Linked DNA regions of Longimicrobium terrae. The protein of the gene in region 2 binds, or shares a complex with, the protein of the main gene of each other region. Links are inferred from orthologs where the notes say so. Each region holds a gene or a part of one and is shown on either strand. Other genes may lie near its edges.

Evidence for each region.
Region 1: the proteins of dnaX (region 2) and dnaN are in contact, whole or in part, in a cryo-EM structure (PDB 8GIZ), measured with the Escherichia coli proteins. The link is inferred for Longimicrobium terrae from one-to-one orthologs.

What each region holds. Positions count from the first base shown.
Region 1 is NZ_JACHIA010000007.1:186,710-197,939, reverse strand. What follows is about bases 2,981-5,908. They hold dnaN (DNA polymerase III subunit beta), read right to left. Parts: upstream 5,043-5,908; coding sequence 3,918-5,042; downstream 2,981-3,917. Other genes in these bases: HNQ61_RS14150 (peptidylprolyl isomerase), read left to right, coding at 2,981-3,722. Also shown: HNQ61_RS14165 (HD domain-containing protein), read left to right, coding at 65-742; HNQ61_RS14160 (SDR family oxidoreductase), read left to right, coding at 742-1,590; HNQ61_RS14155 (hypothetical protein), read right to left, coding at 1,680-2,135; more of HNQ61_RS14150, read left to right, coding at 2,298-2,980; chromosomal replication initiator protein DnaA, read right to left, coding at 5,949-7,346; rpmH (50S ribosomal protein L34), read left to right, coding at 7,953-8,105; rnpA (ribonuclease P protein component), read left to right, coding at 8,147-8,536; membrane protein insertion efficiency factor YidD, read left to right, coding at 8,518-8,730; membrane protein insertase YidC, read left to right, coding at 8,768-10,516; tRNA uridine-5-carboxymethylaminomethyl(34) synthesis GTPase MnmE, read left to right, coding at 10,736-11,230. UniProt on the Escherichia coli protein: Confers DNA tethering and processivity to DNA polymerases and other proteins. Acts as a clamp, forming a ring around DNA (a reaction catalyzed by the clamp-loading complex) which diffuses in an ATP-independent manner freely and bidirectionally along dsDNA.
Region 2 is NZ_JACHIA010000004.1:6,276-17,534, reverse strand. What follows is about bases 2,901-5,857. They hold dnaX (DNA polymerase III subunit gamma/tau), read right to left. Parts: upstream 5,490-5,857; coding sequence 3,312-5,489; downstream 2,901-3,311. Other genes in these bases: HNQ61_RS08895 (YbaB/EbfC family nucleoid-associated protein), read right to left, coding at 2,908-3,228; recR (recombination mediator RecR), read right to left, coding at 2,901-2,901. Also shown: HNQ61_RS08925 (alpha/beta fold hydrolase), read right to left, coding at 1-90; HNQ61_RS08920 (CDP-alcohol phosphatidyltransferase family protein), read right to left, coding at 107-757; HNQ61_RS08915 (GTP-binding protein), read right to left, coding at 772-1,350; HNQ61_RS08910 (roadblock/LC7 domain-containing protein), read right to left, coding at 1,363-1,869; HNQ61_RS08905 (hypothetical protein), read right to left, coding at 1,869-2,180; more of recR, read right to left, coding at 2,314-2,900; HNQ61_RS08885 (hypothetical protein), read left to right, coding at 5,978-6,142; HNQ61_RS08880 (DUF2442 domain-containing protein), read right to left, coding at 6,199-6,777; HNQ61_RS29825 (DUF4160 domain-containing protein), read right to left, coding at 6,764-7,015; HNQ61_RS08870 (YraN family protein), read right to left, coding at 7,067-7,471; aroF (3-deoxy-7-phosphoheptulonate synthase), read right to left, coding at 7,452-8,510; chromosome segregation protein SMC, read right to left, coding at 8,751-11,259. UniProt on the Escherichia coli protein: Part of the beta sliding clamp loading complex, which hydrolyzes ATP to load the beta clamp onto primed DNA to form the DNA replication pre-initiation complex.

The DNA.
Region 1 (11,230 bases), on a different replicon or contig from region 2:
GGCGCCTTACGTGCGGGGCCGCGGAGGGCCAGATTCCCGGCGACGAACTCCTGCGGATGAGGCAATGAGCGAGCGCGAACAGATCCTGAGGCACACCGAGGCGTACGTGCGCGAGCAGATGAGGGGTGAGGGAACGGGGCACGACTGGTGGCACGTGCACCGGGTGCGGGGGATGGCGCTGCGCCTGGCCCGCGACGAATCCGCGGACCCGTACGTGGTGGAACTCGCGGCGCTGCTTCACGATGTGGCCGACCACAAGTTTCACGGCGGCGACGAGACGGCCGGCCCCCGCGCGGCGCGCGAGTGGCTGGCGCGGGTGGATGCGGACGCGGCGACGATCGAGCACGTGGCCGACATCATCGCCCGCCTCTCGTTCAAGGGCGCGGGCGTGCCCACGCCCATGAGCACGCCGGAGGGCGCGGTCGTTCAGGACGCGGACCGGCTGGATGCCATCGGTGCCATCGGCATCGCGCGTGCGTTTGCGTACGGAGGCAGCCGCGGGCGGCCGCTTCACGATCCGGACGACGCGCCGGAGATGCACGACAGCTTTGAACGCTACAAGTCCGGCGGCGGGCCCACCATCAACCACTTTCACGAGAAGCTGCTGCTGCTGCGCGACCGGATGAACACGGCCGCGGCGCGGCGCATCGCGGACTCGCGCCACCGGTACATGCAGGAGTTTCTGGCGCAGTTCGACCGCGAGTGGAACGCGGCCGATTCGTTTTCCGACGGCGAGGGATGATGACGGACCGCAGCATGAAGGGACGCGTCTGCGTGATCACCGGCGCCACGGCGGGGATCGGCCAGGCGACCGCGGCCGGGCTGGCGCAGCGCGGCGCCACCGTCGTCCTCGTGGCGCGCAGCCGGGACAAGGCGCGTGCGTCGGCGGAGGAGATCATCCGCGCCACCGGCAACGAGCGCGTGCAGACGGTAATCGCCGACCTGTCCGTCCAGGCACAGGTGCGCGCGGCCGCGTCCGAGATCGCCGACCGCTTTCCCGCCATCCACGTCCTCGTCAACAACGCGGGAATGTACACCCGGCGTCGGGAAGTGACGGCGGACGGGATCGAGATGCAGCTGGCCGTCAATCACCTCGCCCCCTTTCTGCTCACCAACCTGCTGCTGGACCGGCTGCGCGCGGGCGCCCCGGCGCGGGTGGTGAACGTCAGCAGCGACGGGCACAAGGGCGGCCGGATCCGCTGGGACGATCCGGGGATGGCCAACGGCTACGGCGGCCTGCGGGCGTACGCCAACACCAAGCTGATGAACATTCTGTTCACGCGCGAACTGGCGCGGCGCGAGGATGTCTCGGTGCTGACGGCAAACGCGCTGCACCCGGGCGTGGTGGGCACGTCGCTGCTCTTTGGCGGGTTTGCGCCCATCAGCCTGTTCAAGCGCTTTCTGCGCACGCCGGAGCAGGGCGCCGCAACCTCCATCCATCTCGCCTCCTCGCCCGCCGTGGCAAAGATCACCGGCGGGTACTTCAAGGACGAAAAGCCCATTCAGCCCTCCGCCGCCGCCCGCGACGACGATGCCTCGCGCCGGCTGTGGGCGCTCAGCGAGCAGCTGACCGGCCTCGCGCCCCGCTGACGTTCATCCGCCGAATCATGAAAACGAGCCCCGTCCGCCGTCACAGGCGCCGGGGCTCGTTCGTGTCGGGAGATGCGCGATCGGGACTATCAACTCCGGCGTTTGGCGATCGCCTCGCGGACCTGGTGGACGACCTCCGCCGGATGCTCCACATCCACGATCAGCTTCTGGTACGCGCCGCCGTCGAGTTCGATGACGATGGCGCGCGCCGGACGGCTCACGTCCCAGAACGCGCTGTAGCCGGGGGAGACGTACGTTCCCGCGACGATCAGCCCCGGCACGAATGTTCCGGGCAGCCGGAAGCCTCTGACATTCCACAGCGAGACGTTCGGTTCTTCGCGGATCTCCGTCACGCTCGCCAGCGGGATGATCAGTCGCCGGCGCATCGCCAGCAGCACGTTCAGCCCCATGACGCGGACGATCAGCTTGTCGTCCCGGATGGTGATCTCGACCATTCTCCGTCCAGCCCTGTGCAGGAAGCAGCGTTTCGCGCCGACGGCCGCATCATCAGCCGTCCGTCGTTGCCCGTACGTCCGCTGGCGCAAAATAGTTTGCCATCACCCCGCGCACTCGTGCTATCATGCAGGCGTGATTTCCGTATTTCCGCCAATCTGAGCGCAGCCATTTGGCGCCGCCCGGTGATCCGCCGCGTCCGAGCATCTCGGCGACGAAACGCCGCGGCCGATGAAGCCCACGATCCTGGAGCCATGAAGAACACCTGGATACTCGCCCTGCTGCTCGCCGCGGCGCCAGCCCAGGCGCAGACCCGCGCCGACTCCGCGCTCGTCGGGCGGATCCTGGCGGCGGAGGACCGGCGCGATTCCACGAACGCGGCCCTGTCCGCGGGGATGCAGAGCGCTGAGCCGCGTGTGCGGGTGATCGCGCGCCGGGCCGCGCAGCGCATTCGCGATCCCAACTTCGCCGCGCGCGACTCGTTTCCCGCCGCGGCCCCGTCGCGCGCGTGGCCGGAGCCAGCGTGGCGGCTGCGCTACCGGGCGCTGGCGGAACGGAAGGATGACTGCGGAGCGATCCGCATGGCGCTGGCGGACAGCGTGTGGCAGGTCCGGCTCCGCGCGGCGGACGTGGCCGGCGCGGGGTGCGGCGCCGACTCGGCCGTGGTGCGCGTGCTGGCGGGATGGGTGGATGAACTGCCGCGCGACACGGGCCGGCGTTCCTCCGGCGGAGTGTCTTGGCACGCCGCCGCCCACGCGCAGGTCGCCCTCGCGCGGATCGCGCCCGCCGTCGCCCGGGAGCGCCTTCCGCGGCTCGCGTCGCATGCGGACTGGCACGTGCGCCTGTTCGCCGCCCGCGCCGCCGCCGTGCTCGCCGACACCGCCCGCCTGCGCGCATTCGCCCGCGACGCGGACGGCAACGTGCGCGAGGCGGCCATCGATGCGCTCTCCAAGCTGGCCGGTCATGGCGCGGACGACGTGTACCTGGCCGCGCTGGACGGAACCGATGCGCAGGCCGTGCGCGCCGCCGCCGTGGCGTTGAAGGACTCGCCGCTGCCCGCCGCGCGCATGGCGGCAAACGCGGCGTACGACCGGTGGGTGCGCCGCGCGAACGCTTCGGAGCGGGACGTCCGAGTCGCGCTGCTGGAGGCCGCCGGGCGCCCGGCCAGCGACGACCGTCCGCGTTCCGCGCGCGTGGACCTGCCCGCGGACGCCGTCGCGCTCGCGCTGGGGCGGGAAGTGCGCGTCCGCGTGTCGATGTCGCCCAGCGCCGGCGGTGGATCGTTCGTGGTGCGGCTGCGCGGCGACGTGGCGCCCGTCATGTCCGCGCGCGTGCTGGGGCTGGTGCAGAGCGGCTACTACGATGGCGGGAGCTGGCACCGCGTGGAGCCCGATTTCGTCATTCAGGGCGGCGGGCCGGGGACCAACGAGTACGTGGGATACGCGCACTACCTGCGGGATGAACTGTCGACCATCGCGCATCCGCGCGGCACCGTGGGGATGAGCACGCGCTCCCACGACACGGGCGACGCGCAGTGGTTCATCAACCTCAAGAACAATCCCAGCCTGGTGCGCGAGTACTCCATCTTTGCCGAGGTGATCGAGGGGATCGACGTGGTGGACGGCATTCTGGAAGGCGACATCGTCTCCACCATGCGAGTGGAGCCCGCCGCGCGCTGACCGAAAATCGCCCCGGATCGCGGAACGCCGACGTTGGCCTGAGAGCCGCGCCGCGGGCGGGAGAAGCTTCCTGCCCTTCTCCGCCACCGTCGTACAATCCTCCGCGCCGCCGGGGACCGTGGAAGCGGATGGAAACAGAAACGGGGGGAGCGCGATCCGGCGCTCCCCCCGTTTTCCTTCATCCACCGTACCCGGTCAGCTGAGAAGGCGCAGCGGCATGACGAGGCACAGGTAGTCCGGCGTGTCCTCGTTGCCGATGGGCTGCATGGTCGCGGCGCGCTCCGGCGCCTTGAAGCCCATCCGCACCTCGTCCGTCGGCATGTAGCGCAGCAGTTCCAGCAGGTACTGCGCGTTGAAGCCGATCTCCAGCGGATCGCCATCGTACTCCACCTGCAGCTCTTCCGTCGCGGTGCCCACGTCGGGCGTTTCCACGGCGAAGCGCAGCATGGGGCCGCCCAGCGACAGGCGGATGCGGTGCGTCTGGTCGCTCGCCACGATGGCCATGCGGCGGACGGCCGCCTGCAGCGCGCCCTTGTCCGCCACCATCGTCTTGTCGTTATCCTTGGGGATTACCTGCTCGTAGTTCGGGTACGGCCCCTCGATGAGCCGCGTGTAGATCTGCACGTTCTCGCCGCGGAAGCCGATGTGGTTCTCGCTGCGGCCCACCTCCACCGAATCGTCGGCGCGGAACAGGCGCTGCACCTGGCCCAGCGCCTTGGGGTGCACGATGAAGTCGCCCGGAGGCGCCGCGGTGTCCGCGCCGGCTCCGCCGCCATCGACGGAGAGCGTCATCTTGGCCAGGCGGTGCCCGTTGGTGGCCACCATCCGCATTTCGCCGTCGCCGAGCTGCCAGAGCACGCCGTTCAGAATCGGCCGCGTCTCCTCCGTCGATGCCGCGAACGACACGTGGGTGATCAGGCGCTGCAGGTCCTGCCCGGTGACGCGCCAGCTTTCGGCGAAGTCCACCTTGGGGAACGCGGGAAACTCGTCGCGCGGCAGGCCGTTCAGCTTGTACCGCGTGCGTCCGCTGGAGATCTGGATGGAATCGCCCTGCGTGGTGAACTCCACCGTGCCGGGCAGTTCGCGGGCGATCTCCTGCAGCTTCTTGGCGGGGGCGGTAATGGCTCCGGCCTCGGCCACGTCGGCGGCCACGCGCACCGAGACGGCGGTATCCAGGTCCGTCCCGCTCATCCGCACCGCGCCGTCTTCGGCCTCGATCAGGATGTTGGACAGCACGGGCAGCGTGGTGCGGGTGGGAATGCTTCCCGCCACCGCCGCCAGCCCCTGCTGAAGGTTCTCACGCGTGATCGTGAATCGCATACGTTGGTCGCGAACGGCTTCAGGGTGACCCGTTATCCACGGGAAGGCTTATCACCACAATAAAGATATAGATGTTCGTAACAGTAGTAGAGAGCGTGGATTCGTGCATAACTCTCTTCTACGTCCCGCAACCCGCTGTGCCGCAACGTTCTGCGGGCGTCCCGGCTCTGTGGATGCCGGTGTGTACAACTCGCGGGTTCTCCACGTTGTCCCCATTCCCACAGCCGGGGGCGGTACTCCACAACTTACCCACAAGTCGTCCACACCGGTTGTCCACGCCGCATCTGGACGGTCGTCTGTACCCTTTGCGGACAGGGATGACGGCCTGTGCGGGCGTGTCCCTCCGCTGCGCTCCGGGCCGGGCTGCGGGCGCCGTAGGCAACGATACAGCTGTTGCCAACGGCGGCGAGCCAGCCCCGCGCGCCCGGCTTCCTCGCCGACCTCCATCCCCGGGACACGCGCGCGGGTCCGTCTCGCCCCTCCGGGCCCGCATCCCTCACGTGAAGTGCGTGAGTGCTGGGTGCGTGAGTGCGGCAGCGCTGATGCTTCCGGTGCGGCTCTCCAAGTCCTTCGCCGGCGGAGAGAGGCCCCCATCCCCGACCCTTCCCCCAAAAACCCCTGGGGGAAGGGAGACTCAGCTTGGGTTCAGGCGCCGGCTCACGCGAAATCCGCCTTGCACCCACATCCCGTTGGGGTGTGCTCCCTCTCCCACATCCGTTCGTGGGAGAGGGTCGTCGTGCGCAGCACGCGGGGTGAGGGCCACAGTCGCCGGCCGCACGACCCTCCGCGTCCCGCACCTCGACCTCAACCCCGGCCGGTTATCGATGCCGCGCACCAAGCGCCGGAGTCCGTCAGCCGCTGTCCTTCGCACTCACGCACCCCGCACCCAGCACTCACGCACTTCCCCTACCGAAGTGCCGCCCTCAGCTCATCCACCCGCCGCCGCAGATCCGCGTCGCCCGCCAGGTCGTCCTCCACCTTGCTCACGGAGTGGATCACCGTGCTGTGGTCGCGCCCGCCGAACAGCTTGCCGATGTCCACCAGCGCCAGGTCGAACATCTCCTTGATCAGGTACATGGCCACCTGTCGCGGGATGGTGAGGTCCTTGGTGCGCTTCTTGGACTGCAGCGCCTCGCTGGTGGTCCCCCACGCCTGCGCCACCCGGTCGCGCACCCGCTCGGGGCTGATGCCGCCCGGCGCGCCGCCCGCCATCTCCGTGCCGATCACCGATCCCAGCGCCTCGCGGGCCAGCGCCAGGTCAATCGGGCGCCGCGTGAGCGAGGAGTACGCCAGCAGCTTGATGACCGCGCCCTCGATCTCGCGCACCGACGACGTGCGGTTGCGCGCGATGAAGGTCAGCACGTCGTCGACGTCGTGAATCTCCAGCTTGTCTTCCTCCACCTTGCGGCGCAGGATGGCGATGCGGGTCTCGAAGTCGGGGGCCTTGATGTCGGCCACCAGCCCCCACTCGAACCGGCTCACCAGGCGGTCTTCCAGCCCCGTGGCGTTGGGCGGACGGTCGCTGGTCAGCACGATCTGCCGCTGGGCGTCGTGCAGCGCGTTGAACGTGTGGAAGAACTCCTCCTGCGTCCGCTCCTTGCCTTCCAGGAACTGGATGTCGTCCACCAGCAGCAGGTCGATCTGGCGATAGTGCCGCCGGAAGTCCGCCATGGTCCCCTCCTGGATGGCGCTCACCAGTTCGTTGGTGAAGCGCTCGGAGGAGATGTACAGCACCCGCTTGTGCGGCTCGCGCTCCAGCATGGCGTGCCCGATGGCGTGCATCAGGTGCGTCTTGCCCAGCCCCACGCCGCCGTAGATGAAGAGCGGGTTGTACGCGCGGGCCGGCGCCTCGGCCACGGCGTGCGCGGCCGCGGAGGCGAGCTCGTTGTTGCTCCCCACCACGAAGCGGGGGAACACGTACCGCGGGTTCAGCGGCGCCAGGCTGGCCCCGGGGGTGGGGTTCGCGGGCGCGGGTTCCACCCGGGGCGCGGCCGGCGCGGGCACGGGCGTTGGAGGAATCTCGATGGCGGCGGGCACGGGCGCGGCTTTGCCGTTGCCCTGAAACTGTACGGAGAGGGTGAAGCGTCGGCCGAACAGGTGCTCACCAATGCGGGTGAGCATCTCGGCGTACTTCTCCTCCACCCAGTCGACGGCGAACGGGTTGGGTGTGGCGACGACCAGCAGGTCGTTGGAAACGGCGACTGCCTGCGTGGGGGCCAGCCAGGTGCGGAACGCCTGTTCCGGCAGCGCCGTTTCGGCGCTTTCCAGAATGCGCGACCAGATTTCCCCGGCGGTGAGCTCCATCAAACTTCGGCAGCGGGACGGCAGGACTACACAGAGTGACGGCCCAACGTAGAAGCGCGTTGTGGATAAGTCAAGAAAGCAGCGTAAGTACTTGGGTTTCGGCAGGTTGGCGCACATGTACGCACGGTGGCGCAAGCGGGATGCATGCGCTTCTGGCAGAGTTCCGAAGCTCCCCCGAACAGATGGACCGCCCTCTTCCGCAAGACGGTCCCGCCGCCGGTAGATTGTTTCCGCGGACGTTCAGTTCGCCGCTTCATCTACGCTGCTCTCCTGCTGCCCCTCTCGTTCCCAACGCGTGCGGACGTGAACAGATCGGGTCACACAGAGTCAACAGAGTCAACAGAGTCAACAGAGAAGAGAGACAGCGTAGAGGCGGATGACGCCCGTCACTTTCCTCCCGCCGCCGCCGGGCCGACGCTGTCCGCGCGGACCACGATCGCGAGCGGGGGACGAAGCGTGAAACGGAGGTGCCGTGAAGCGCCGTCGCCCCGGAGTGACAGCCCCCCGTTGACGGATCGGCGGAACGGGGCTAGATTACTCGTCTTTGTCGCCAAGGCCATCCGGCCGACTTTTCCTGTAAGACGCAGCACCCGAAGGGGTTGACCGATGAAGCCCAGTTACCGTCCGCGCAACCGCAAGCGGATCAACAAGCATGGATTCCGCGCCCGGATGGCCACCAAGGGCGGACGCGCAGTTCTGAACGCCCGGCGCCGCAAGGGCCGTCACAAGCTGGTGGTCGAAGTACCCACCAAGTACTGAGCGGCCCTTCGGGCGCCGCGCTGTACGCAGCCTCGCGGTCCATGGACCCGGAAGGCACGGGCGAATCGCAGGGCTTCGGCCTGCCCAGGCACGCGCGGATCACATCTTCGGATGAGATCCGCGCGCTGTTCAGACGGGGGAAGAGGAGCAAGACGCGCCATCTGGACGCGTTCGTCTCCGCTTCCCCCGTTCCGTTTGCCCGTCTGGGCGTGGTGGTTCCCAAGCACAAGCGCCGCATCGTGGAGCGCAACCTGGTCAAGCGCAGGCTGCGCGAGATCGGGCGCGCCGTGCTGCTGCCGGCGCTGCGAAACCGCGGGCTCTCGCTGGACGTAATGCTTCGTGCCCGCCCGGAAACGTATACGGCCTCGTTCGCGCAGCTGCGCGACGAGGTTGCCGCGCTTGCGGAGGAATTGTGCTCACGCGCGCGTTGATCGGGGCGATCCGCTTCTACCAGAAGGGGATCTCACCGCTCACGCCGCCCAGCTGCCGCTTCTATCCCACCTGCTCGCAGTATGGGCTCGAGGCGATGCAGCGGTACGGCGCCGCGCGTGGCGGATGGCTGCTGGTGCGGCGCCTGGCGCGCTGCCACCCCCTGTGCAAGGGCGGTTTTGATCCCGTTCCGTAGCGGAACGGCCGCCCGTCTCACGACCGGTTGACCCCTGATGGACCAGACCCGACGTCTCATACTGTTCATCGTCATTTCGACGGTGGTCATCTTTGGCTGGGCCCGGATTTTCCCCCCGCCGGCCCCACCCGCTCCCACCGCCGCCGATTCCGCCGCCGTGGCCGGGACGCCCGCCGGCACCGCGCGAACGGCGCCGCCCGCGGCCGCCCTCGCCGCGCCGGCCAACGCGCCGGACCGCATCATCCGCGTCACCTCGCCCCTGTACGAGTACCGCTTCAGCACGCGCGGCGCGGCTCTGAACGCGGCCACGCTGCGGGAGTACCGGAGCTACGTGCACAGCGGCGAGTCGGTGCAGCTGGTGCCGCGCAGCGCGCGCGACGTGCTGGCGCGCCGCGTCGTCGTCGGCCGGGACACGGTGGACTTCCGCAACGTGCCGTTCACGGCCAGCGCCGCCTCCATCAATCTCCGGGAAGGCGACAAGCCGCGTGAACTCACCTTCGTCTCCGCCAACGCGGGGCCGGTGCGGCAGGAGATCACCTACACCTTTCACGCGGACGGCTACCTGGTCGACATCCGCGGTCGCTTCACCGGCGCGCCGCGCGGCGCCCAGCTCGTGACCGAACTGGGCACGGGCATGGCGCCGCACGATGCCAAGGACCACGGCACCGCGCGCGAGCTGAACGTGGTGGCGTGGAACCAGGAGCGGGTGGAGCGCCATCCCCTGTCCCGCATCCAGACGCCGGACACCCTGGCCGGCCCGCTGGGCTGGGCGGGGATCAAGGACCGCTACTTCCTGATCGCGCTGCTCAACGGCGACCGCGGCACCTTCAGCCGGGTGCTGATGGAGCCCGCGCGCGACGTGAAGTACGCGCTGGGTCCGGATACCCTCATCTCCCCGCGCGCGCGTGCCCGTACGGTGCAGGCGCTGGCGGCGGACGGCACCTTCAGCCAGCAGGCGTACCTGGGGCCGCTGCAGCACGCGCGGCTGGCCTCGGTGGGCCACCAGCTGGAAGAGGTGCAGCCGTACGGCTACCGCTGGCTGCGGCCTGTCGTGCGCCCCATCTCCGCCGGCGTGCTGTGGCTGCTGAACGCCATGCACACCACGCTGGGGCTGCACTGGGGATGGGTGCTGATCGTGTTCGGCTTTCTGGTGCGCCTGGTGACGTGGCCGCTCAACGCCCGCGCCATGCGTTCGCAGATGAAGAACATGGCCGTGCAGCCCGTTCTGCAGGAGCGGATGAAGGCGATTCAGGCCGAGCACAAGGACGACCCGGCGCGCGTGAACCGCGAGATGATGGCGCTGTACTCGGAGCTGGGCGTCAGCCCCCTGTCGATGATGACGGGGTGCGTGCCCATGCTGATTCCCATGCCGGTGCTCATCACGCTCTTCTTCGTTTTCCAGAGCGCCATCGAGTTCCGCGGCGAGCACTTCGCGTGGTTGCCGGACCTGTCGCTGCGAGACCCGTTCTACATCCTGCCGGCGTTCCTGGTCCTTTCCATGTTCGGCCTGCAGTACGCGAGCGCGCGGATCAGCGGGATGGAGCAGAACGAGCAGGCGCGCATGATGATGTACACGATGCCGCTGATGATGGGCTTCGTCTTCTTTGCCATGCCGTCGGGGCTGAACCTGTACTACGCGGCCACCAACATCGCCTCGTTCCCGCAGCAGGTGCTGATCGCGCAGGAGCGGCGGCGGGCGACCGAGGCGCAGAAGGCGGAAAAGGCGGCCAAGGACGCCACCAAGTCCAACCTGCGCAGCATCCCCGCGCGGCGCCGCAAGAAGTAGCTCGCATTGTGGTTGATCGACAGAAGCGCCCGCTCCGGTTTCCGGGGCGGGCGCTTTTTCTTTCTTTCGATGAACGGCATCTCACACAGAGCCGCAGAGACACGGAGGAGAGGAACAGCGTATGACGGCACCCCTGTCTTTCTCTGCGCCTCTGCGTCTCTGTATGAGGTTCTTTCCGTTCGCTCTTTCGCGCGGGCGGGCGCCGCGCCATCATCCCGCATGAACTCCAGCCTTCTTTCCGCGGACACGGTCGCCGCAATCGCCACGGCTCAGGGGCGCGGCGCGGTGGCCATGCTGCGCGTCTCCGGCCCCGGCGCGTCGGACGTACTCCGTCGCGTCGCGCCCGCGCTCGGTGATCCGCAACCCCGCGTACAGCGCCTGGCCGCCATCCGCCATCCCGAGTCCGGCGAACTGCTGGACCGTGGGCTGGTGACGTGGTTCCCCGCGCCGCAGAGCTACACGGGCCAGGACACGGTGGAGATCGCCACGCACGGCGGCGTGCTGACGCCGCAGCTGGTGCTGGACGCGCTGTTCGCCGCGGGCGCGCGCCCGGCCCAGCCCGGCGAGTTCACCCGCCGCGCGTACCTGAACGGACGGCTGGATCTGCTGCAGGCCGAGGCCGTCGCGGACCTGATCGACGGCCGCTCCCCCGCCCTGCACCGCGCGGCCGTCAACCAGATGGAGCGCGGCCTGTCGCGGCGCATCTCGGACCTG
Region 2 (11,259 bases):
CGCGCGCGGAGCCGGAACCGGCCACGAGCGCAGGTGCAGGCGCACGCCATCCGCCGCGCGCAGTTCCTCCCCGCGCTCGGCGACCGTCACTCGGGGCGCGGGAGTGTCAGGGAGCGGGGGCGCGGCGGCCCCCGAACAGGCCGAAGTCGCGCAGGTAGATGTAGAGCGAATACACCGTCAGCACCACCGCCACCGTGAGCACCACCACGGTGAACACCCAGTGAAACTGCTGCCAGAAGCGCCAGAACGGCGTATCCCAGCCATTTTCGCGGGCGGCGGACTGCAGCGCGTACCAGAAGATGGCCGCGCCGATGAAGACGTTCTGAAAGACCGCCTTGAGCTTGCCGGCGTTCCCCGCCGCCAGAACGATCCCCCGCTTGGCCGCGAAGCCGCGGAACACGGTGATGAAGATCTCGCGGCCGAAGATGATGGCCATGATCCACCACGGCAGAACGCCGCCGAACCAGGGAAACGGCGTTTCCGGCTCGGCGCCGTGGCACAGCAGGTAGAAGGGGATGAACGTGGCGGCCAGCAGAAGCTTGTCGGCCAGCGGGTCCATCAGCTTGCCGAAATCGCTGATCAGGTTGCGCGACCGCGCCAGGTGGCCGTCGTACAAGTCCGAGAAAGCCGCGATCAGAAAGACGATGAACCCCGAGATGCGCCAGCCGAACGAGTCGGTCATCACCATGGGCGCGACCACCACCGCCAGGACGATGCGTCCCAGCGTGATTGCGTTCGGCAGGTTGCGCCAGGCCATTGGGGGCTCCCGGGTCAGCTGAGGGCCTTGATGACCAGCTTGCTGACCGCCTTGAGCGTGTCGAACACCCCGATGCCGCGCACGCCCACCGCCTCGAAGGTGGGCACGCCGGTGGGGTTCAGCTCCCGCTGCAGCTCCTCGAGCGAGGAGATGTTGGGAAGGTCGCGCTTGTTGTACTGGATGACGAACGGAATCTCGCGCAGGTCCAGCCCGTACTCCGACAGGTTGTCGTACAGGTTGTGCATGGACTCGATGTTGGCGTCCAGCCGCTCCACCTGGCTGTCGGCCACGAACACCACGCCGTCCACCCCCTTGAGGATGAGCTTGCGCGACGCGTTGTAGTATACCTGCCCGGGGACGGTGTACAGGTGAAAGCGCGTCTTGAACCCGCGGATGGACCCCAGGTCCACCGGCAGAAAGTCAAAGAACAGCGTGCGTTCCGTTTCCGTCGCCAGCGAGATCAGCTTGCCGCGCGTGTTGGGAGCCACCTTCTCGAAGATGTACTCGAGGTTGGTGGTCTTTCCGCACAGGCCGGGACCGTAGTACACGATCTTGCAGTTGATCTCGCGCGAGGCGTAGTTGATCATCGACATGGGCGCGGCCTCCTAGAGATCGCCGAACAGGCGGTCGATCTCATCCTCCGCCTCGTCCACAAAGCCCGCCTCCACGCGCGCGCCCTGCGGCGACGCCGCGGACCGCGCGAACAGTTCGCTGAACACTTCCGAGAGTTCGCGCACGACCGCCTTCACCTTGATCCGGATCATTCCCAGGGTGGTCCGGTTGTCGAACAGGACCACGAGGATCACCCGCCGAACCACGTCGGCCAGGTACATCGATTCCTTCTCGCCCTGGTGAAAGAGCGAGCTGAACTCGGTTTCGCCGATCATTGCCGCCAGCTGGTCGTTGGCCGAAAAATCGGCCGCCGCCAGCGACGAGAACGCCACGGAGTCAAACTCGGGCTTTTCGCCCGCCGTGGTCACCAGCTGCCCCGTGCGGTCCACCAGCAGGGCGCAGCGGGCGTTGGAGTCGTACAGAAAGCTCTGCAGAATGCGGTCGATGCGGTGAACGTCCTGTTCCTCGAACGACCAGCTGCTGGCGCCGGTTCCGGCCATCAGGCGACCTCCGTGGGGTGCCGCGAATCCAGCCCGGCTTCCAGGCGCAGCAGCACGCCCTGCGCACGCTTGCGCAGCAGCGGGCGCTGTTCCCACGCCAGAAAGTCGCGCAGCAGCAGAACCGTATCCACCGAGGCCGGAACGCCGCCCAGGTACTCCAGCGCGGCGAGCCGGCGGAGCGGATGGGGGCTGAACAGGTCGCGGCGGCTGCGGCTGATCTGGTCGCGCACCAGCAGCCCGCCCAGCGCGGCGGCGGCCGCGACGGCGAGCAGGGCGAACGTGGCGGTCCGTACGAGTCGCTTGCTTTCCATCACCCGGGAAGGAGGACGGGAATCCTGGAGTGGGGTGAACGCGGCACCAACCTAACGCGGCGATCCCCAAAAAACAAAAGGCCGCGGCGGGGCCGCGGCGGTACAGAAGCAAAAGCCGCGCTCGCGGCGCGGCCTACAGCTCGCGGCGCCCGGCCAGCGCCTCGGCGATGGTGACGCCGTCGGCGTACTCCAGGTCACCTCCCACGGGGAGCCCGCGGGCAATCCGCGTCACCCGCAGGCCCAGCGGAGACAGCAGGCGGGCCAGGTACAGCGCCGTCGCCTCGCCCTCCACGCTGGGATTGGTCGCCAGCACCACCTCGCGCACTTCGCCCGTGCCCGCGCGCGCCAGCAGCGGCGGCACGTTCAGCTCCGACGGGCCGATGCCGTCCAGCGGCGACAGGCGGCCGCCGAGCACGTGGTACAGCCCGCGGTACTCGCCGGTGCGCTCGATGGCCATGATGTCCGACGCCTCCTCCACCACGCACAGGGTGGCGGGGTCGCGGCGGGGGCTGAGGCAGATGGCGCAGGGGGTGGAATCGCTCAGGTTGCCGCACCGCTCGCATGGGCGGACCTTGTCGCGCACCTCGATGATGCTGCGCGCCAGGCGCCGGGCGTCGTCATCCGGCGCCTTGAGCAGGTGAAAGGCGAGCCGCAGCGCCGTCTTGCGGCCGATGCCGGGAAGCCGCGCGAACTCGCCCACCAGGTCGTCGATGGCCGACACGCGGCGTCAGAGCCCCGGAATGGGAAACGGAAGCTGGAGCCCGCCGGAGACCTTGCGCATTTCGTCGTCGTACATCTGCTGGGCCCGGTTCTGCGCCTCGTTCACGGCGGCGATCACCAGGTCCTCCAGCATCTCCACGTCTTCGGCCTGCACCACCGTGGGATCGATCTTGATGGAGCGCAGCTTTCCACGTCCGTCCGCGGTCACGGTCACCATGCCGCCGCCGCTGGAGCAGGTGACGGTCTTCTGGCCCAGTTCAGTCTGCAACTGAGAGATGCGGGCCTGCACCTGCTGGCCCATCTGAAGAATCTGCTGAAAGTTGTTCATCGCTCGAATTCAGGTCCGCCAAGGCGGAAAAAGAACGTCAGACCGCTTCGCCAGAGAAGCGGACGGGCGGAGGAAAATCCGCGTCAGTCCAGCAGTTCCAGGTCGAGTGCTTGTACCGCCGCCGCCAGCACCGGTTCCCCCTCCATGAGCCGGCTCAGGCGGTCGCGGCGAGCGCTTTCGGCGGTGATGCGCTGCCCTCCGGTCGCGGCCGCCGCGGCGGCGGCCGAGGCGCGGAACTGCACCGTCACGCGCTGCCCCAGCCTGCGGCCCAGCGCGTCCTCGAACGCACGCTGCGCGCCGGAGCCGCCAAACCGGTCCAGCACCACGGGGAGGACGTCGGCGGTGATGGTCGCCGGCCCGCCGACTTCGGGGCGCACGGACCGCAGCAGCGCCCGCCCGCCCGGCGGAATGCCCTCCCCCGACTCCAGCACGGCCGCCCACGCCTCGCGCACGCGCCGCAGGTCCAGCGCGCCGCCCTGGGGCAAGTCCGCCGCCACGGGCGCCTCCGACTGCATCTGCGGAGCCGGCGCACGGCTCGGCGCCTCCGCATACGCTGGAGCAGGCGTCCGGCCCGGCGCGTCCTCGTACGCGGGGGCAGACGCACGCGCGGAGGGTGCCGGGCCGGATGCGCGCGAGGGAGCCGCGGAGGGAAGGCTCGGCGGGCCGTAGTCGCTCCCATCGTCCTCCAGGTCATCCGGCGGGGGCGGCGGCGGCTCGTCGTCAAAGCGCGGCGGCCCGTCCATAAAGCGCGACGGGTTGTCGAACGAACGCGACGGCGGATCCATCCGCGGAGCCGGTGCGGGCGGCGCGGCCGGAGCGGCGGCCTGCGGACGAGGCGCGATGGCCGGCACCTCCACGCGCCGCGGCTCCATCGCCGGTGCGGGCGCCGCCGCCTGCGGAGGGGCAGCTGCCGGCGCGCTCGCGATCGGAGACGGCTCCGCCCTTACCTCCGCGACGGGCGCGGAGGGCGGAACGACCGCCGGCGGACGCGCATCCGCACGCTCCACGGCGGGAGCGGGCGCGGGGGGCGCGGTGGGTTGGGAAGGGCGGCCGGCCCGCGGCTCAGGAGCCGACGGACGACCGCCCGCGAAGTTTCCCGGGGGGTCGCCGCCCCCGCGCCCCAGCGCGGCCAGAACGTCTTCCAGGCTGACGGTGCTCTCCAGATACGCAAAGCGCAGCAGCAGCAGTTCGATCAGAATCCGCTGCTCACCACTTTTGCGGAAGCGGCCGTCCGCGTCCAGTTCCGCCACCTGCGCCAGCATACGCAGCAGGTCCCCGGGGGCAAAGCGGTTCGCCAGCTCCGCCACCGTCGGGACGAGATGATGGGGAACCCCTTCCGCCTCGCCGCCGTCCAGGCGCACGATCAGCAGCACGCGAAGGAAGTCCGCCAGGCCGCGGTAGAACTCGGCCAGGTCGTATCCCTGCTCCAGCAGCCGGCCCACGAAGCGGAACACCTCCGCCGGGCGCCGGTCGGCGATGATGCCGAACAGCTCAAGGAACACCTCCGTGCCCACCAGCCCCAGAATGCGACGCACGTCATCCGCCGTGGGCGCGCCTTCGGTGAAGCTGAGGACCTGGTCCATCAGCGACAGGCCGTCGCGCATCCCGCCGTCCGCCTTCTGGGCGATGGGAAGCAGGACCTCGTCGCCGACCTCGATCCCTTCCGCGGCCAGCACGGTCCGCAGGCGCGCCACCAGATCCACCGTGGCGATGCGGTGGAAGTCGAATCGCTGGCAGCGCGACAGGATGGGCGGCGCCGCCTGCTGAATCTTCTGCGGCTCCGTGGTGGCGAAGACGAAGATGACGCGCGGGGGCGGCTCTTCCAGGATCTTGAGCAGCGCGTTCCACGCCTCGCGCGTCAGCATATGCGCTTCGTCGATGATGTAGACCTTGAAGCGGTCTTCCTCCGACGGGGCGTACATGGCGCGCTCGCGCAGCTCGCGGGCGTCGTCCACGCCGCGGTTGCTGGCGGCGTCGATCTCCACCACGTCCAGCGAGGTGCGCCCCGCCCAGATGCGCTCGCAGCTGTCGCACACGCCGCAGGGTTCGCCCTCTTCCGTGCGGTTGGGGCAGTTGAGCGCCATGGCCAGCACGCGCGCCAGCGTGGTCTTGCCCACGCCGCGCGGCCCGCAGAACAGGTACGCGTGCGCCACGCGGTTGCGCTGCACGGCGGCGCGCAGCGTCTGCGAAACGTGCTCCTGCGTCGCCACTTCGGCAAAGTGGCGCGGACGATAGCGGCGTGCGAGTGCGGTGCGGGACACGGAACTGCCGGGGAACGCGGGGTGAACTTCTGACAGCGTGCAATATAGCCCGGCGTGCAAGCCACCTCAACGGCGGCGGCGTGGACGGGCGGCCGTGGGAAACGGGGCCGGGAATGCTCCGCGACGGCACTCCGGGCACTGGCGGCATTCCTTATCCGCCGTTACGTTGGATTACAGCCGTCCCGTTCCGGGGGATTGGCGGCGGGTGAATCGGCGTCCGCCGACCGGACATCGCACAGGAGGAGTCACGCCATGCCCAGGCTTCAGATGAACGTGGAGGCCCTCGAGGTTACCTCGTTCGAAACCGCGGACGCGCGTACCGATCTGCTCGCCGCCGACAAGGCGCGCGCCGCGCGCCACCCAGATCGGTTGCCAGTCGTACCGCATCTCGGACTGCGACACGCTCTGCTGCTGAGCGCGGAACCCGCCGCGCCGCAACGCACGGCCGCCCCAAGGCGAGCCGTCACTTTCCCCACGAGGAGACCACGATGGCCAATCTGCGGATGGACACGGAATCGCTCACCGTCACGACGTTCGAAGTCGCGAACGCCGTTCCGGAGTCGGACAGGGCGGTAGAGGCGGTGCAGGCGGCGACGGTGGGATGCCAGCCGACCCGCAACATCTGTGAATGCAACATCACGGGCTGCTGCTGACGGATGGACAGGGAAAACAGATCGGGGGCGGCGCCATGCGCCGCCCCCGATCTGTTTCAGCCTTCCCGCGTTACGGGAGAATCCGGCGCGGCGGACGATTCCGCCGGCGATGGCGGGGCCCCGGGCTCGTCATCCGCCTGTCCCCACGGGTGCTCCGGCTCGCGCAGCTGCATCGTGCCGTAGCCGGTGACGGTTGGATACTCGGCCGGGCGCACCTTCTTGCGCGGCCGGCCGCCCTTGCGGCCGTTCAGGCGCGCCGCCTTCCCCTTGGCCTCGCTGCGCGAAGCACCACCGCGCCCGGCGAACGCCTGCAGCAGGGCATCTCCCATGATGGTCGCCAGCACGCCCGCCGTAGAGATGTGCATGTCCAGTTCTTCCCAGAAGAGCCCATCTCCCACGTCATCCGTCTCAACAGCTGCGAGCTGCTCGGGCGTAAAGCCTTCCAGATACTTGTACAGGCTGGGCAGGAACGAGAATGCATGACCGAGCTTGAGCTCAACGTCGATCCGCCCGGTTTCGCGATTGTACTTCACCGACTTCGCCCGTGGCTCTGTCAGTTCGGCGATGCGGTCGGCTCCGCGGGCGGCCTCCGCCTGAGCAAGAAATTCCTCTTCCGTCAGTCTAGGGTAGTCCATGAATCCGTTCCCACGCTGCGAGTAGTACATCGGCGTGCTTCTCGACTAGAAGGCCCGCCCGGGCAGCCTCCAGAGGGGGCCCGTCACGAAACCAGACAATCCGCACGGACTCTCCACTGTGGGGCAGCAGCACCTTTACCCTGATCCCGCCCGCTCTGCGGACGTGCACATGAGGTGGCGGATGATCGTTCGGGTAAATGACGAATTTCCATCCATCTTCTCTCAATACGACTGGCATACGATAACCCAACGGCTTGGGTTTCTGCAAGCGTGGCGCTCCCTGGACGGCTCAGCCCAGGCGCCACGCGTCTTCCACGTGCTCGATGACGGGCTCGCCGCCCACGGGGAGCAGGATGCCGATGGCGTCGAAGCGGTAGGTGTCGCCGGGGGCGCCGTGGTTGTCGATCCATGCCTGCGCCACCTGCTGGATCTCGCGCCGCTTGGCCCGGGTGATGGCGTACAGGGGATGCCCGTAGCCCAGCCCGCCGCGCGTTTTTACTTCCACAAAAGCGACGACCTCGCCGCTGCGCGCGACGAGGTCGATCTCCCTGTGTCCGATTCTGTAATTGCGGTGAAGGATCTCCCACCCGCGGCCCGCCAGAAAGGCGGCCGCCATGGCCTCCCCGCGGTCGCCCAGCGCCTTGTTGGCGCCGGACGGGCGGGGCGGCGTTGGCTCACCCGGCCGCCGCGGCACCTTCCACGGCGGGAAGCGGGGCCACCATGCGCTGCCCGATCGCTTCGGCGATCACGGCGATCTGCGACATCAGTTCCTCGAACTGGTCGGGGTACAGCGACTGGGCGCCGTCGGACATGGCGTGTTCCGGGTCAGGGTGCACCTCGATCATCAGCCCGTCGGCCCCGGCGGCCACCGCGGCGCGCGCCATGGGAATGACCTTGGCGCGCAGGCCCGTGCCGTGGCTGGGGTCGGCGATGATGGGCAGGTGCGACAGCGACTTGACCACCGGAATGGCCGTAAGGTCCAGCAGGTTGCGGGTGTGCGTGTCAAAGCCGCGCACGCCGCGCTCGCACAGAATCACGTTGCCGTTGCCCTCGGCCAGCAGGTACTCGGCGGACAGGAGCAGGTCCTTGACGGTGGCCGCCATCCCGCGCTTGAGCAGCACCGGCTTCCCCGCCCGGCCGGCGCGGCGCAGCAGCGAAAAGTTCTGCATGTTGCGCGCACCGATCTGCACGATGTCGGCGTACTCCACCACCAGGTCCAGGCTTTCGGGGTCCACCGCCTCGGTGACGATGGACATTCCCGTTTCTTCGCGGGCGCGGGCCAGCAGCTTGAGCCCGTCTTCGCCCATCCCCTGGAACGAGTAGGGCGAGGTGCGGGGCTTGAAGGCGCCACCGCGCAGAATGGTGGCGCCCGCGTCGCGCAGGCGGTGCGCGATGCCGATGATCTGCTCTTCGCTCTCCACCGAGCACGGGCCGGCCATCACCGAAACCTCGCCAGCGCCGATGCGGGTGCCGTTGTCGAGCGTGACGATGGTGGGCTCCTCGCGCCATTCGCGGGACACCTGCTTGTACTGCTGCGAGACGTGAATGATCTCCAGCACGCCGTTGAGCGCCTCGATCCGGTCGGCGTTCACCTTGCCATCGTTGCCGATCAGGCCGATGGCGGTGCGCATCTTTCCGGGGATGGGGCGCGCCTCGTATCCGAGTTCGTTTATCGTGCGGACGACGGCGTCGATCTCGGCCGCCGTCGCATCATGTCTCATGACCACCAGCATGGGTCTGGATTCCTTCTGGGGAGAGCGGAGCTGCGGGGATGAATCTACCAATCCGGGGCCACAGAGTCTAGCAACGTGGGGGCACAAGCACAAGCTTAATGCGGTAGGTGGCGGCAAAGGAACGGCGGAGAGGACGGAAGCGACAGAAGCAAGTGCTCAGGATCAAGCACGACGTCCGCAAAGACGCTCCGCGCATGATCGTGTGCCACTCAGGCTGGATGCGCACCGGGCACTGCTCTTTTATGCGACCCTCTCGCCGAACGGCCACGCACCCTCCAGTTCCACGCCCACGATGGTCGACACGCCGGGCTCCTCCATCGTCACGCCGTAGATCCAGTCCGCCGCTTCCATCGTGCGGGGATTGTGGGTGATGACGATGAACTGCGTCTGCGCCTTGAAGTCGTTCAGCAGCTGGATGAAGCGGCCCACGTTGCTCTCGTCCAGCGGCGCGTCCACCTCGTCGAACAGGCAGAACGGCGACGGCTTGACCAGGTAGATGGCGAAGAGGAGCGACAGCGCCGTCAGCGTGCGCTCCCCGCCGGAGAGCAGGTGGATGCGCTGCGTCTTCTTGCCGCGCGGCGAGGCGTGGATCTCGATGGGCGACTCCAGCGGATCGTCCGGATCGGCCAGCCACACGTCTGCCTCGCCGCCCTGAAAGAGCGACTGAAAGGTGCGGTGAAAGTTCTCGCGCACGACGTTGAAGGTGCCCATGAACACCTCCTTTGCCGTGCGGTTGATCTGCCGGATGGCACTGGAAAGGTCGTCTCGCGCGCGGGTGAGGTCGCTCTGCTGCTCCAGCAGGAACTTCAGCCGCCGGTCCTCTTCCTCGTGCTCCTGCACGGCGAGCATGTTGATGGGGCCCAGCGCGTCCACCGCCTGCGCCACCTCGCGCACCTCCGCGCGCCACGCGTCCGGCGTGCCCTCCTCCACCGGCGCGGCCTGGGTCAGCAGCACCTCCCACGGGCGGCCCCACTCCGCCTCCACCCGCTCGCTCGCGCGGACGCGGCGGCTTTCCTGCTCCGCGCGCTCCAGTTCCAGACGGTGCCGCTCTTCCGCCGCTTCGGTCTCGCGCCGGCGGGAAACGCGCGCCCGCTCCTCCGCCCGCGACACCTCCACGTCCAGCTCGCCCAAGCGCGTGTCGAGGTTGGCCAGGGCGGCGGCTTCGCGGTCGCGGTCCGCGAACAGTCCCTGGACTTCGCCGCCCGCGCGGTCGCGGACGCCGGACAATCCCTCCAGCGAGCGGCGCAGTTCCTCCGCCTCCGCCTCCAGCGTGCGCCCGCGGCCCCGCGCACCCGCCGCGCCCTGCGTGGCCGCTCCGAGCGCGCGGTCCAGTTCCTTGAGCTCGCCCTCCGCGCGGGCGGCGGCGACTCGCAGCTCGCTTTCCTCGTCGCGCGCGGCTTCCCACGCGGTGTCCAGTTCGGTGAGGGCGGAACTCGTGGCCAGCGCGGCGGCGGCGACATCGGACCACGTACGCTGCAGCTCCGCCAGGCGCGCGTCCAGCGCGGCGATGCGCTCCGCCGTCTCCCGCGCCAGCTTGTTCGCGTTCCCCAGCGCGACGCCCACCTCTTCCCGCTCGCGGCGGATGCGGCCCTGCTGGTGGCCGTGCGCCGCCGCGTCCGCATCCATCTGCCGCAGTTCGCCTTCCATCCGCCGGACGTACTCCTCCGCCTCGCGCGCCTGCTCTTCTGAGATCGCGGCCTGCTCCGCGGCGGCGGCACGGTCCGCGGCCAGGCGGTCGTGATCGGCCCGCGCCTCCTCCACCTCCGCCCGCAGCCGGGCCAGCGCCTCGCGCCGGGCCAGGATGCCTTCGCCGGAAACGGGCTCGCCCAGGCGAATGACGCCGCGCGGATCCACCGTGTCGCCAAGCCCGTCCACGCGCGAGCCGTCCGGATACGCCTGAAGCGGATCTTCTCCCGCGACCAGCGTCAGGCCGGCGAGGAAGGTGTCGACCCACGCCGCCGCCTCGCCGTGCCCCGCCACGCCCAGCCGCGCGGAGTGGATCGCACCGACGGCCTCGCGCACGCCGGGCGCGTCCAGCGGAAGGAGGAGGAGCGTGCCGCCGCCGTCCCACTCGTCGCGGAACCAGCGGCGCACGCGGCGCGCGGCGGCCAGGTCGCGCACGACCAGCGCCTGCAGCAGCGCGCCCAGGAACGACTCCACCGCGCCGGAAACCGCCGCGTCCTCCGTGGTCGCGCGCACGAAGTCGGCGAGCGGGGCTAGGACGCCGGGAAAGCGTTCGGTCTGACCCATGATGGCGCTCACCGCGGGGCTGAAGCCCTCGTAGCTGCGCTCCAGCGCCTCGCGCGCGGACACCTGCGCGGACAGGCGCGACAGGCGGTCATCCGCCGCGCGCAGGGCGTCGCGGACGGAGGCCTCGCGCCCGCGCAGGACGCGGACTTCTTCGCGCGCGTGCTCCGCCGCGTCGAGCGCCGCGTTCAGCCGGTCGCGCAGCACCTCGCTCTGCCCGGACCACAGCTCCGTCTGCGCCTCCAGCTCCCGCAGGCTGGCGGCAATCTGCGCCTCCTGCGCGGTCAGTCGCGCAATCCGCTCCGCCGCCTCCGTCTGCCGCCGGTCCGCCGCGGCGCGCTCGCCCTCCGCCGAGGCGGTCTCGCGGGCGAGGTCGCGGGCCCGGGCGGCGGCCTCCTCGCTGGCTCTCCGGTGAGAAGCCAGTGTCGCGCGCACGGCCTCGTTCTCCTCCCGCCGCGCCTCCAGCCGCTCGCGGACACCCTCCAGCCGCGCCGCGCCGCGG